Regions from separate parts of the Erwinia sp. L03-1 genome, predicted to be linked through region 2. Evidence: predicted binding sites of a transcription regulator. Region 2 holds the regulator's gene; each other region holds the start of a gene.
What was found. Region 2 encodes CRP, which controls carbon source genes, mostly activating them, when cyclic AMP is high. Its sites were predicted from a motif close to ATGTGANNNNNNTCACAT; they were not measured.
Positions count from the first base shown of each region.

Region 1 (4,675 bases), 2.1 Mb from region 2:
ATCTTTTTCGTATGGGTGCTGCCCGGATAGTTCATCACGCGTGAAATGCGCTGTTTCCAGTTAAGGCGATCCTCACGTGACACCGGCACCGGTGGCGTGCTGACCGCGCTGCTGGCCCGACGGTGATCTTCCACCTTCAGAGACTTATACAGCCCGGCCATCACAAAGAAGATCACAAAGCTAAAGGGCAGGCCCATAATCACCGTGGTCTTCTGCAGGGCGCTCACGCCATTTACCATCAGCATGCTGAGCGTCAGCAGTCCAATAGCGATTGACCAGAAGATACGTATCCAGTTGGGGGCATCGTTATTGATATCGCTCAGCTGTGACGTAAAGTTACCCAGCACCAGCGAACCTGAATCCGCCGAGGTGACATAGAACAGCAGGCCGGTGATCGTGGCGACCGAAGCACTAAAGGTAAACGCCGGATACTGTGCCAGCAGGCTGTAAAAACCGCGCTCCGGGTGCGCCAGCGTTTCCTGGGCCAGCGCCAGATTACCGTGAATAATTTCATTCAGCGCGCTGTTGCCAAAGACAGACAGCCACAGCAGGGTGAAAATAAAGGGTATGGTAAGCGTACCGACCACAAACTGACGAATGGTTCTTCCGCGTGAAATACGGGCGAGGAACAGGCCCACAAACGGCGACCAGGCAACCCACCAGGCCCAGAAGAACAGCGTCCAGTTGTTCATCCATTCGGTTGGGCGATCGAAGGCGAAGCTGTTCAGCGTCATGCTCATAAAGCGGCTAATATAGTCGCCCACGTTCAGCACCAGTGCATTAAGCAGGAAGCTGGTATCGCCCATAAACAGCACAAAAAGAATCAGCCCCAGCGCCAGCAGCACGTTTATCTCTGACAGGATACGTATACCCTTGTTCACGCCGGAGGTCACCGAGATGGTCGCCATAATCACCGATAGCGCAATCAGCCCGGCCTGCGCCGTTAAGCCTTCAGGGACGTCAAACAGTACCTTCAGGCCGTAGTTAAGCTGTACCACCCCAATCCCCAGCGTCGTGGCGATACCAAAAATGGTGCCCACCACGGCGGCGATATCCACGGAGTGGCCGATCGGCCCGTTAATACGTTTACCAAAGATAGGGTAGAGCGCAGAGCGAATGGTCAGCGGCAGCCCATAGCGGTAGCTGAAGTAGCCCAGCGCGATGCCCATCAGGGCGTACATTGCCCAGCCGGTCAGGCCGTAGTGGAACAGCGTCCAGACCATCGCCTGTCGCGCGGCTTCCATCGTCTGGCCCTGGCCTTCCGGCGGCATCATATATTGCGTGACGGGTTCGGCGACGGAGAAAAACATCAGGTCGATACCGATCCCCGCAGCGAACAGCATCGCGGCCCAACTCATCAGGCTAAATTCTGGTTTTGACTGTTCCGGCCCCAGCTTAATTGAGCCAAATCGTGAGGCGGCGATGGCTACCACAAATACGATATATACCGTCGCGGCCAGCAGGTAATACCAGCCGAAAGTGGCGGAAACCCACGCCAGCGTTTTATTAATCCAGCGGTCGGCAAAATCGGTAAAAAGAATGGTGGTCACTGAGAAAAGCAGGATCAGGGCGGCGGAAGTATAAAAAACCACCGGGTTAATGCGGTCCTGCTGTGGCTTTTTAGGTAATTCTGTCGTCGGCATATCGTCTCCGAAAATTGCACAAGGAGTATCCCGATCTTCGCAAAGCGTCCCTTAGCGCATACTGGGAAAAAGGCCGTATATCCGCTAATTACACTGGGGAAGGTATCAGGTGTAATTTTCTTGATGATAATGAGTAAGTTAATTCATATTTCTACTGCCCCCGGCGAGTGAAGTTTCATTTATAATCCACTATCATAGGTTTTATTGATTGAGCATTCAATTAAAAATAATTTCACACTCGTTTACCGCTAAATACCATCATGAGTGGTGGGGTTTTATTAGCGGACAGAACAGTATAGAAGACAAATAGAAGACCAGTGAAATTTATAATGGGAAGGGTAATTATTATCTGAGCGCTGGAGGTATTTTATTCGTGTGCGACGGACAACGGCTAAAATAATGCCGCCATAACGTCTCCGTATGGCGGCTGGCAGAAAGATAATCATGATTTAAGGATGGCGGTGCCATACAGGCTGCTGTGGCCAGAGGTCAAAATGATGCATAAAGATCATGTGCCCGCCAGTACCGGCTTCTCCGAGAGCTGTACTCCTAATGGCGTCAGGCTGGTGCTGCCGGTCGAGATGACGCCCGTATCCTGCTGACCGGTGGGAGTGCTTTCAACTAAATGAGCCGCGACTCCGTTAAAGGAGGCTAAGCCCAGCACAAGCGCAGCTGCTGTCATAATCTTTTTCATCATCAAGCCTTATCGGTTCTGTATTGTGAATCACAGGCAACGACGTGATGGTTACTGGTAAATAACGGCCGTGGCATGCATACGATTATTGCCGGTGGTTGACGTGATGCGAAATGCCGATGCACCTGCGGCGTCCGCTTTAGCAGACAGCCGTGATTCCAGCGTTGAGAGATTACTCCCCGAGGCGGACACCACGCCAATGGCCTGCTGATTGCCGGGCTGTGAGCCCACAATGTCGGCGGCAAAACTGCCGAAGGAAACGGTCGCCAGTAGCAGGGCGGCCAGGGTGATTGTGCGGTTTTTCATGGTCTGTTCTCGTGTATGTTTAATGTTATTAAGGGTGTTGAGCGCTATTAGTTAACGATCAATAACTAAATGCTAGGCTCGTTAAAGGCCTCCGTCAATGCTATTTTATTATCGTTCGTTAATTAATTTGATAAGCATCTGATTAGATTGTTTTTAAAGTGACCATTTTTTTATTTCTCAGCGCAGTGTTTTCGAGAGGTGACGTCGTCAGGCGGCGACAGAACGCGGCCCTCGACAGCGAGGGGGAATGTTTTTATAATGATCGGTAATTTATTTCATGCTGCCGATAAGCTAAGAGAGGAGCTATGACCGAACGGGAAATCTGCGCGCCGAAAAGTCGGGGTAGACCCAAGACCTTTGATCGTCAGGCAGCACTGGATAAAGCCCTGGATCTGTTCTGGCGTCATGGGTATGAAGCGACCTCTCTGTCTGACCTGGTCGACGCAACGGGCGCCAAGGCACCCACGCTTTATGCGGAATTTACCAATAAAGAGGGTTTATTCCGCGCCGTGGTCGATCGCTATATTGAAATCTATGGTGTTCAGCGTCAGGACGCGCTTTCCTGCCCGGAAAGCAGCGTCGCGCAGGGAATTGAGCGCTATTTCCGCTCAACGGCCGCCTGCTTTACCGACGGTAAAAATCCCGCGGGCTGTTTTTTTATTTGCACCTCAACGGCGCTCTCCGCTGACTCCGCTGCCGTAGCGGATATGCTACGCTCACGGCATAAAAATCTGGAAAATCAGCTAAAAGCCTTTCTGCTCTCGCGCCAGGCCAGCGGTGAACTGGACGCGCAGACCGATATTTCTGCGCTGACAACCTTTCTGGGATGCATCTTACAGGGCATGTCGGTTCAGGCGCGCGAAGGGGCCACTCGCCACCAACTGGATAGTATTATTGCTACTCTTATGCTGCAATGGCCCGTACTGAGCCGAACAGGCTGCGATAAAGCCATTGTCGAAAACTAAATAAGGAGTTTTGATGACAACTGAATACGCAATCATCGCCGGAGGCTGTTTCTGGTGCACCGAGGCCGTTTTTAAACAGATTAACGGCGTTGTTTCAGTCGAAAGCGGCTATATTGGCGGCCACGTTGCTAATCCGACCTATCGCCAGGTGTGCAACGGTGATACCGGTCATGCAGAGGCCATCCGCCTTGGTTTCGACCCGGAAAAAATCAGCTATGGCGATCTGCTGGACATCAGCTTTGCCACGCACGATCCAACTCAGCTTAATCGCCAGGGTAACGATATCGGCCCGCAGTATCGTTCGGCTATTTTCCCGCTGAATGAGGCGCAGGCTATCGAAGCTAAAGCCGCCATTGCGCGTGCGCAGCTGGATAACAGCGACCCGATTGTGACGACGGTTGAAGCGGCGACGGAGTGGTATCCGGCTGAAGATTATCACCAGAACTACTGGGCTGGCGAAGGTCAGGAGAATCGCTACTGCATGGCAGTGATCCCTCCAAAACTGCAGAAGCTGAAGAAGCGCTTCGCCGATCGTACCCTGTAATTCGTTGTAACCGGGCAGCAGGCACGTGGCCTGCTGCCTGCTTTTATTTCTAAACAGCCTGACTTCTTAAACGCATACCTACCGCCAGCGCGACGGCGAGTAACAGAATAATAAACCCTGCAATGCCATTCCAGCCGAAGTGATGCCAGAAAACCCCTCCCAGCGTGCCTGCCAGACTCGAACCCAAATAGTAGCTAAAGAGATAAAGCGAAGATGCCTGGCCTTTAGCCCGCCTGGCTCGTGGGCCGATCCAGCCGCTGGCCACCGAATGGGCAGCAAAAAAGCCTGCGGCAAAGATCATCATACCGAGGCAAATCAGCCACATGTTGCTGAACAGGGTGATCGCCGCACCAGATAGCATCATTGAGGTTGAAAAAAGTAGCACGCTGGCGCGGCCATATTTGGCGGTCATTGCGCCCGCCTTAGGCGAGCTCCACGTCCCGGTCAGATAGACCACCGACAGCAGACCGACAATGGCCTGGCTGAGCGAATAGGGCGGAGCCAGCAGACGGTAGCCAATATA
Region 1 covers NZ_CM178762.1:2,470,814-2,475,488, reverse strand. The annotation lists gene AC4PCC_RS11420 (choline transporter) at 1-1,643, opposite strand, end outside; gene bhsA (multiple stress resistance protein BhsA) at 2,389-2,643, opposite strand; gene AC4PCC_RS11410 (TetR/AcrR family transcriptional regulator) at 2,949-3,608, shown strand; gene msrA (peptide-methionine (S)-S-oxide reductase MsrA) at 3,622-4,152, shown strand; gene AC4PCC_RS11400 (MFS transporter) at 4,202-4,675, opposite strand, start outside.
Region 1: a site for CRP is predicted at 2,769-2,786, ahead of bhsA (multiple stress resistance protein BhsA). Genes of this name have one in related genera too.

Region 2 (4,675 bases):
CCGCCATCAGAACCATTTCCATTGGGCTGGGTGCCTTATCGCCCGCATTGCCGTCCATTAAAATCTGGTGCCCGGATGAGGATTCTCCCAAAAACGTGAGCCCTTCTACCCATTTAACACGTGCTTGCATAACAAATCCCTCTAAGTCATTCAGTTAACGCCAGATTACGCTTCGGCAACAAAAACGGCAATGCGACAATTTTCACACTATGCTGAAGCGAGACAACACAAGACACTCGTTCCAAGCTGTGCTACAAACAAAGCTGTAATAATTTCGTTCGTACTCTACAAGCATGACGAAACGGCACAACATAACGACCCAGGCCTGCGACAGGGTTCGGGATAATTTCCCTGATGGGAAACGCGTCACTATTTCAACGCCTGACAGGGAACTCTGCCCCTGTGTTTAGGCATGATGACAACAGAGGATAATCGCGAATGGTTCTCGGCAAACCGCAAACAGACCCGACTCTTGAATGGTTCCTGTCACATTGCCATATTCATAAGTATCCATCCAAAAGCACGCTAATTCACCAGGGTGAGAAAGCGGAAACGCTTTACTACATCGTGAAAGGTTCAGTCGCGGTGCTCATTAAGGATGAGGAAGGCAAAGAGATGATCCTCTCTTACCTCAACCAGGGCGACTTTATCGGTGAACTTGGCCTGTTTGAAGAGGGTCAGGAGCGTAGCGCATGGGTCAGGGCGAAAACCGCCTGTGAAGTGGCTGAAATATCCTATAAGAAATTCCGTCAGCTTATTCAGGTTAACCCTGATATTCTGATGCGACTCTCTTCGCAGATGGCTCGTCGCCTGCAGGTGACGTCTGAGAAAGTGGGGAATTTAGCTTTCCTCGATGTGACGGGTCGCATCGCGCAGACGCTACTAAATCTGGCTAAGCAGCCGGATGCAATGACTCACCCGGATGGGATGCAGATCAAAATCACCCGCCAGGAAATTGGTCAGATTGTGGGCTGCTCGCGCGAAACCGTGGGCCGCATACTCAAAATGCTGGAAGATCAGAATCTGATCTCCGCACACGGTAAAACTATCGTAGTTTATGGCACGCGCTAACCGGCTCTGATCCCCCCGGCGCAACCTCCCGTTGCGCCTTTTTTATTGGTATGGAGCGATGTGGCGCAGACTGATTTATCATCCTGAGGTTAACTATGCCCTGCGTCAGACGCTGGTGCTCTGTTTACCGGTAGCGATTGGATGGCTGTTGGGCGATCTGCAAAAGGGACTGCTGTTCTCCCTGGTGCCCGCGTGCTGCAATAACGCCGGTCTGGATACGCCGCATAAGCGCTTTTTCAAACGCCTTATCGTGGGCGGAAGCCTGTTTGCCTTTAGTAGCTTTCTGATCCAGTACCTGGGTGAGCACAGCGTTCCCCTGCCTGCGATTCTGTTTGCTATGGCAATGCTGCTGGGCGTCACGGGTGAAATCAGCCCACTGCATGCCAGGCTGCTGCCCGGATCGCTTATCGCCGCCATCTTCACCCTGAGTCTGGCCGGCCGCATGCCGATATGGGAGCCGCCCCTGCTCTACGTGCTGGGGACGATCTGGTACGGGGTGTTCAACTGGTTCTGGTTCTGGCTGTGGAAAGAGCAGCCGATGCGCGAAACCCTCAGCCTGCTGTACCGCGAGCTGGCCGACTATTGTGAAGCCAAATATACCCTGCTCACCCGTCTGACCGATCCTGATAAAGCCCTGCCGCCGCTGCTGGCCCGCCAGCAAAAAGCCGTCGATCTGATCGGCATCTGCTATCAGCAGATGCATATGCTGGCCGCCAACCGCGACAGCCATCATAAACGTCTCATCCGCGCGTTTCAGGTCGCGCTGGATTTGCAGGAGCATATCTCCGTCAGCCTGCATCAGCCTGAAGAGGTGCAGAAGCTGGTCGAAAAAAGCCATGCTGAAGCGGTCATTCGCTGGAACGCGCAAACCATCGCCGCACGACTGCGGGAGCTGGCCGATGATATTCTTTACCACCGGCTGCCGGAGCGCTTTGTGATGGACAAGCCGCTCGGCGCACTTGAAAAAATCGCCCGTCGAAGCCGGGATAATCCGGTGGGACAGTTCTGCTACTACCACTTCAGCCGCATTGCGCGCGTCCTGCGCACGCAGCGCCCTTTATATCAGCGCGACCTGATGGCCGATCGCCAGCGCCGCCTGCCGCTGCTGGCCGCCTGCAAAAGCTATCTGTCGCTGAAGTCTGCCGCCCTGCGCACCGCCGCCCGCTTTGCCGTGATGCTCACTTTCGCCAGTACCCTGGCGATGTTCTTCGACCTGCCCAAGCCCTACTGGATCCTGATGACGGTGATGTTTGTCAGCCAGAATGGCTACAGCGCCACCCGCGTACGCATCCAGCACCGTGCACTCGGTACGCTGGCCGGGTTGATTATCGCCGCCGTCGCCCTGCGCCTCCACGCGCCTGAGGCGATGGTGCTGTCGATAATGCTGGTTATCACGCTGGTCAGCTACCTGGTTATCCGCAAGTTCTACGGCTGGGCGATGATTGGTTTTACCGTCACCGCCGTGTACTCGCTCCAGCTGCTCTCGCTGAACGGCGCTGACTTCCTGCTGCCACGGCTGATGGATACGCTGATGGGATGCATGATTGCCTTTGGCGGCATGATCTGGCTGTGGCCCCAGTGGCAAAGCGGGCTGCTGCGGCAAAATGCCCACGACGCGCTGGGCACCTACCAGGATGCGCTGCAAATGCTGCTTGGCAGCGAGCAGGATCCGGTCAGGCTGGCTTACCAGCGTATGCGCGCCAACCAGGCGCATAATGCGGTGTTCAACTCGCTTAATCAGGCCATGCAGGAACCGGGGTTTGATTCAAACTATTTGGCAGACATGAAGCTGTGGGTGACGCACAGTCAGTTTATTGTCGAGCATATCAACGCGATGACCATCCTCGCCCGTGAACATACGATGCTCACTCCGGCGCTGGCCGAGCGCTACCTGCAAAGCTGTGAAATCGCCCTTCAGCGCTGCCAGCAGCGGCTGGAGTATGATGGTCCCGGCTCGGATACCAACGTGCTGGAGGATTTACAGGGAGAGTTTGAACAGGGACCGATAACGATTCTGGAGCGACACCTGAGGCAGATACTCGATCACCTCAGGATTATGCATACCATCTCTTCGCTGGCCTGGCGCGACCGGCCGCATCACGGACGCTGGCTGTCACGCCGCTTAAAAAAAGCGCCTAAAACGAAAGGCAGAACGCACAGCGAGAAGCGGGAGGAGAGCAGGCAAGCATAACGCGGGGTTTTCAGCCATCCAATAATCTCCCTTCCTGCTTACTGCTCCATGCTCCATGCTCCATGCTCCATGCATGATGCATCATGCTCCCTCCATGCATCATGCCGTCAGAATAGCGCTGTTTCTACCGCCCTGGCAAAGCGGGCCATGCCCTCTTCAATATCGGCAGGCTCAATCACCAGCGAAGGCGCAAAGCGCAGCACGTCCGTTCCGGCGTTAAGGACCATCACCCCTTCAGCCGCTGCGGCATGAAGAATATCCCGCGCCTTACCGGCATGCTCCGGCCTGAGTGCGGCCCCGATCAGCAGCCCCTTGCCCCGGATATCACTGAAGAGCGGCCGCTTAGCGTCCAGCGCGGTTAGCGCCGCAACAAACTGCTCGCGACGCGCTTCCACACCGCTCAGCACCGATTCGGTGTTGATGATATCCAGCGCGGCCTCTGCCACGGCGCAGGCCAGCGGATTACCGCCATAGGTGGTGCCATGGACGCCCGGCGACATGGTTGACGCTATCTCATCGGTGGTGAGCATCGCGCTGACCGGGAAGCCGCCGCCCAGGGCTTTGGCAGTGGTGAGGATATCAGGCACCACGCCATAGTGCTCACAGGCAAACAGCTTGCCGCTGCGGCCCATGCCGCTCTGCACTTCATCCAGCACCAGCAGCGCCTGATGTTTATCGCACAGTTCGCGCAGCCCCTGCATAAATGCCTGGGTAGCGGGCATCACTCCGCCCTCGCCCTGGATCGGTTCCACTACGATAGCGCAGGTATGGTCGTCAATGACCGCTTTCACCGCAGCGAGATCGTTAAAGGGAACATGGACGATATCGGCAGGTTTAGGCCCGAAGCCATCGGAATATTTCGGCTGCCCGCCGACGGAGACGGTGAACAGCGTGCGACCATGAAAGGCGTTATGAAAGGCGATAATTTTACTTTTATAGGGCGAGTGGCGTTTGGCAGCATAGTAGCGCGCCAGCTTAAAGGCGGCTTCATTGGCTTCTGCACCGGAGTTAGCAAAAAAGACGCGGTCGGCAAAGGTGGCGGCAATCAGCTTGCTGGCCAGACGCAGCGCAGGCTCATTGGTGTAGACATTGCTGGTGTGCCACAGGGTCTCGCCCTGGGTTTTTAACGCCTCAACCAGCGCAGGGTGGCAGTGGCCCAGCGCGGTCACCGCGATACCACCGGAAAAATCGATATACTCTTTGCCCTGCTGATCCCAGACGCGGCTGCCTTTGCCCCTGACCGGCACAAACTGCGCGGGTGCATAAACAGGCAAAATAACCTCATCAAACGTCGCGCGCGTTACCGCTGATTTGTCCGCTGCCATCGGTGACCCCATTTTTCTCGTTGCATTAAAGTGAAATATTAGTCACAAAATATGCATAAAAAACCACTCAAAGGCAACTTAATTTACG
Region 2 covers NZ_CM178762.1:350,011-354,685, reverse strand. The annotation lists gene AC4PCC_RS01540 (OsmC family protein) at 1-130, opposite strand, end outside; gene crp (cAMP-activated global transcriptional regulator CRP) at 439-1,071, shown strand; gene AC4PCC_RS01530 (YccS/YhfK family putative transporter) at 1,130-3,262, shown strand; gene argD (bifunctional acetylornithine/succinyldiaminopimelate transaminase) at 3,370-4,587, opposite strand; gene AC4PCC_RS01520 (aminodeoxychorismate synthase component II) at 4,671-4,675, opposite strand, start outside.

Region 3 (4,675 bases), 1.2 Mb from region 2:
GATCCGGAAAAAGGCATGTTCCTGCCGGACCGCTTTGTGAAAGGCACCTGTCCGAAATGTAAATCGGCCGATCAGTACGGTGATAACTGCGAAGTATGCGGTGCCACCTACAGCCCCACCGAGCTGATTGAACCTAAGTCCGTGGTGTCGGGGGCGACGCCGGAAATGCGCGATTCTGAACACTTCTTCTTCGACCTGCCCGAGTTTAGCGAAATGCTCAGGGCGTGGACGCGTTCGGGCGCGCTCCAGGAGCAGGTCGCGAATAAGATGCAGGAGTGGTTTGAATCGGGGCTGAATCAGTGGGACATCTCCCGGGATGCGCCCTACTTCGGCTTTGAAATCCCCGATGCGCCGGGCAAATATTTCTACGTCTGGCTGGATGCCCCTATCGGCTATATGGGCTCGTTCAAAAACCTGTGCGACAGGCGTGGAGACATTGATTTCGACGCCTTCTGGAAGAAGGATTCCGACGCCGATCTTTATCACTTTATCGGCAAGGATATCGTCTATTTCCACAGCCTGTTCTGGCCAGCGATGCTTGAAGGCAGCAACTTCCGCAAGCCAACCAACCTGTTCGTGCATGGCTATGTGACGGTTAACGGCGCGAAGATGTCCAAATCACGCGGCACCTTTATTAAGGCCAGCACCTGGTTACAGCATCTGGATGCGGACAGCCTGCGCTACTATTACGCCGCCAAGCTCTCCTCGCGCATTGATGATATCGATCTGAATCTGGAAGATTTCGTGCAGCGCGTTAATGCCGATATCGTCAATAAGGTGGTGAACCTGGCCTCGCGCAACGCGGGTTTTATCAACAAGCGTTTCAACGGTCGGCTCTCTGCCGAACTGGCCGATCCGGCGCTGTATAAAACCTTTACCGATGCCTCGGTCAGCATTGGCGAAGCCTGGAGCAGCCGTGAGTTCAGCCGCGCGGTGCGTGAAATTATGGCGCTGGCGGACATGGCTAACCGCTATGTAGACGAGCAGGCGCCGTGGGTAGTGGCGAAGCAGGAAGGGCGCGATGCCGATCTCCAGGCAATCTGCTCGATGGGTCTGAACCTGTTCCGCGTGCTGATGACCTGGCTGAAGCCGGTGCTTCCTTCACTGAGCGCGCGCGCTGAAGCGTTTTTAAACCAGACCCTGAGCTGGGAGGGTATCGAACAGCCGCTGCTCGACCACGATATCTCTGCCTTTAAGGCGCTCTACAGCCGTATTGAGATGGATAAAGTCAATGCGCTGATCGAAGCCTCCAAAGAGGATGCCGCCGCCAGCCAGCCTGCCCCAACCGGCCCGCTGGCCGATGCGCCCATTCAGGAGACGATTAGCTTTGATGACTTCGCCAAAGTGGATATGCGTATCGCGCTGATCCAGGACGCCACGCTGGTTGATGGCTCTGACAAGCTGCTGCGCCTGACGCTGGACGTGGGCGGCGAAACGCGCCAGGTATTCTCGGGTATTCGCGCGGCCTATCCGGATCCGGAGGTGCTGAAGGGCCGCCTGACGGTGATGGTGGCAAACCTCGCACCGCGTAAAATGCGCTTTGGTCTTTCCGAAGGCATGGTGATGGCGGCTGGCCCGGGCGGTAAGGATATCTTCCTGCTCAGCCCGGACAGCGGCGCACAGCCGGGAATGCAGGTTAAGTAAGCCTGTACGGCGGCATTATTCGCCCGGGCTGGCCGGGTCGAATAAAGCACATTGAGGGGCGACAGGGTTCGCCCCTTTTTTATTCTCACCGCCTGAGTCACACTACGCTTTATTCTCCATCATGGGATTCACGTTCATCAAAGCAGGAGTTCCTCATGCGCCGAGCGCTGTCAATTATCTGGCGATACCTTCGCGCCTTTATCATCATTTATCTCTGTCTGTACGCCGGAAACGGCATCGCTTCCCTGCTGCCGGTGGCTATTCCCGGCAGTATTATCGGCATGCTGATCCTCTTTGCGCTGCTGGCCTCACAGATTATGCCGGTTGAGTGGGTCAGGCCCGGCAGCCACCTGCTTATCCGCTATATGGCGCTGCTGTTTGTGCCCATCAGCGTCGGCATAATGAACTACACGCAGGTATTGAGCGCGCAGTTTGGCCCGATTGTTATCTCCTGCGTCGTCAGCACCTTTGTGGTTCTGCTGACCGTTGGCCTGATTTCGCACCGTCTGCACGGCAGAACAGCGGGATTACCGGAGGCGGAAAATGAGTGATATCTGGTGGTCGCTGCCGCTTACCCTGCTGGTGTTCCTGGCAGCCCGTAAACTGGCCGCTACGGTGAAAATCTCGCTGGTTAATCCGCTGCTGGTGTCCATCGTGGTGATTGTGCCGCTGCTGATACTGCTGAAGATGCCCTACGCCCGCTATTTTCAGGGCAGCTCGCTGCTGAATCAGCTCTTGCAGCCCGCCGTGGTCGCACTGGCGCTCCCCCTCTACGAGCAGATGCATCAGATTCGGGCGCGCTGGAAGTCGATTATCAGCGTCTGCTTTATCGGCAGTATGACCGCGATGATCTCCGGCACGGCCATTGCCCTCTGGCTGGGCGCGTCGCCGCAAATAGCGGCAACCATTATGCCTAAGTCCGTCACCACGCCGATTGCCATGGCCGTTTCCGCGACCCTGGGCGGCATCCCGGCGATCAGCGCGATCTGCGTACTGATGGCCGGCGTGCTGGGTGCGGTTTTTGGTCATATGCTGCTTAACCTGTGCAAAATAAAGAGCAAGGCGTCGCGCGGACTGGCCATTGGCAACGCGTCGCACGCGCTGGGCACCGCCCGCTGCGCCGAGCTGGACTATCAGGAAGGGGCTTACAGTTCGCTGGCGCTGGTGATCTGCGGCATCATTACCTCGCTGCTGGCACCCTTTATCTTCCCGATCATGATGCACCTATGGCGGTAAACTTGCGGCAAGTCCCGCATTTGTAGATTCTTTTTCACATATTACATTGTAAATGTGAACAAAATCACATACAACGCTGCGGAGGCTCGCCAGAATAAGCGGCCAAATCTGCCAGAGAGGCCTGATATGCACCCACGTTTCCAGGCAGCGTTTACCGCGCTGCCCACGCCGCTGCAGAGCGCCCTGCTGCCTGTACTTTCCCGTGATGATTTTGCGGCTTTTTTCACCCCGCAGCAGGTTGAAGAGATCAAAAATGTTTGCGGTCTGAACGATCGCGAGCTGGCGTTTGCCCTGCTGCCGCTGGCAGCCGCCTGCGCCGTTGCCCCGCTTTCTGACTTTAACGTCGGCGCGGTCGCGCGCGGCAAAAGCGGCCATTTGTGGTTCGGTGCCAATATGGAGTTCAGCGGCGCTACCCTGCAGCAGACGGTCCATGCCGAGCAGAGCGCGATTACTCACGCCTGGCTCATGGGCGAACGGCAGCTGGAGGCGATCACCGTTAACTACACACCCTGCGGCCACTGCCGCCAGTTTATGAATGAGTTAAACAGCGGAACCGCGCTGAAAATCGATCTGCCAGGACGCGACACCGCCACGCTCGGCCACTATCTGCCGGATGCCTTTGGGCCGCGTGACCTGGCGATCCAGACCCTGTTGATGGATGAGACTGACCAGGGTATTCAGCCAACGGGCGATGCGCTGACGCAGGCAGCCCTTCTGGCCGCTAACCGCAGCCATGCGCCTTATACCCAGGCCTGGAGTGGCGTCGCGCTGGAGGCGTCGGACGGCGCTATTTTTGCCGGTTCCTATGCGGAAAACGCCGCATTTAACCCCAGCCTCCCGCCGCTGCAGGCCGCGCTGATTTTGCTGAACCTGTCCGGGCGCAGCGTGCAGCAAATCCGGCGGGCGGTACTGGCTGAATCAGCGGAGGCGAAGGTGGTTCAGTACCAGGCAACCGACGCAACGCTTCGGGCGCTGGGCTGTAACCATCTGACCGTGACACCGCTGGCCTGACCCCATTATCCCGCCGTGGGTGCGGCCAGATGGCCCATTGCGCCGCACCTTAACGGCAATAGTGCTGCTGCTTTTGTTATCAATTGTTAACAAAAGCTGTACTTTCAGATGAATTATTTTAGGATTGTTCCACATCTTCCCGCTTCGAATGAGTAATACCCGCATGGAACTCGACTACGAAAGTAAAAGACCGCTCTATATCCCTTACGCTGGCCCTATCCTGCTGGAATTCCCCCTGCTGAATAAGGGCAGCGCCTTCTCCGTCGAAGAGCGTAACGATTTTAACCTCAACGGGCTGCTGCCTGAAACGGTGGAAACCATTGAAGAACAGGCCCAGCGCGCATGGCGACAGTTTGAGGATTTCAAAAACGATAACGACAAGCACGTCTACCTGCGCAATATCCAGGACACTAACGAAACGCTGTTCTATCGCCTGCTGGACAATCATCTTGAAGAGATGATGCCGATTATCTACACCCCAACCGTGGGTGCTGCCTGTGAACACTTCTCTGAAATTTACCGTCGCGCGCGCGGGCTGTTTATCTCTTACCCTAATCGCGGCAACATTGAAGATATGCTGCAAAACGCCACCAAGCAGAACGTTAAGGTGATTGTGGTCACCGACGGTGAGCGCATTCTTGGCCTGGGCGACCAGGGGATCGGCGGTATGGGGATCCCAATTGGTAAGCTGTCGCTGTATACCGCCTGCGGCGGGATCAGCCCGGCCTATACCCTTCCTGTGGTACTGGACGTCGGCACCAACAACCAGCAGCTGCTGAACGAC
Region 3 covers NZ_CM178762.1:1,506,706-1,511,380, reverse strand. The annotation lists gene metG (methionine--tRNA ligase) at 1-1,644, shown strand, start outside; gene AC4PCC_RS06895 (CidA/LrgA family protein) at 1,800-2,195, shown strand; gene AC4PCC_RS06890 (CidB/LrgB family autolysis modulator) at 2,188-2,880, shown strand; gene cdd (cytidine deaminase) at 3,007-3,891, shown strand; gene AC4PCC_RS06880 (NAD-dependent malic enzyme) at 4,055-4,675, shown strand, end outside.
Region 3: a site for CRP is predicted at 2,933-2,950, ahead of cdd (cytidine deaminase). Genes of this name have one in related genera too.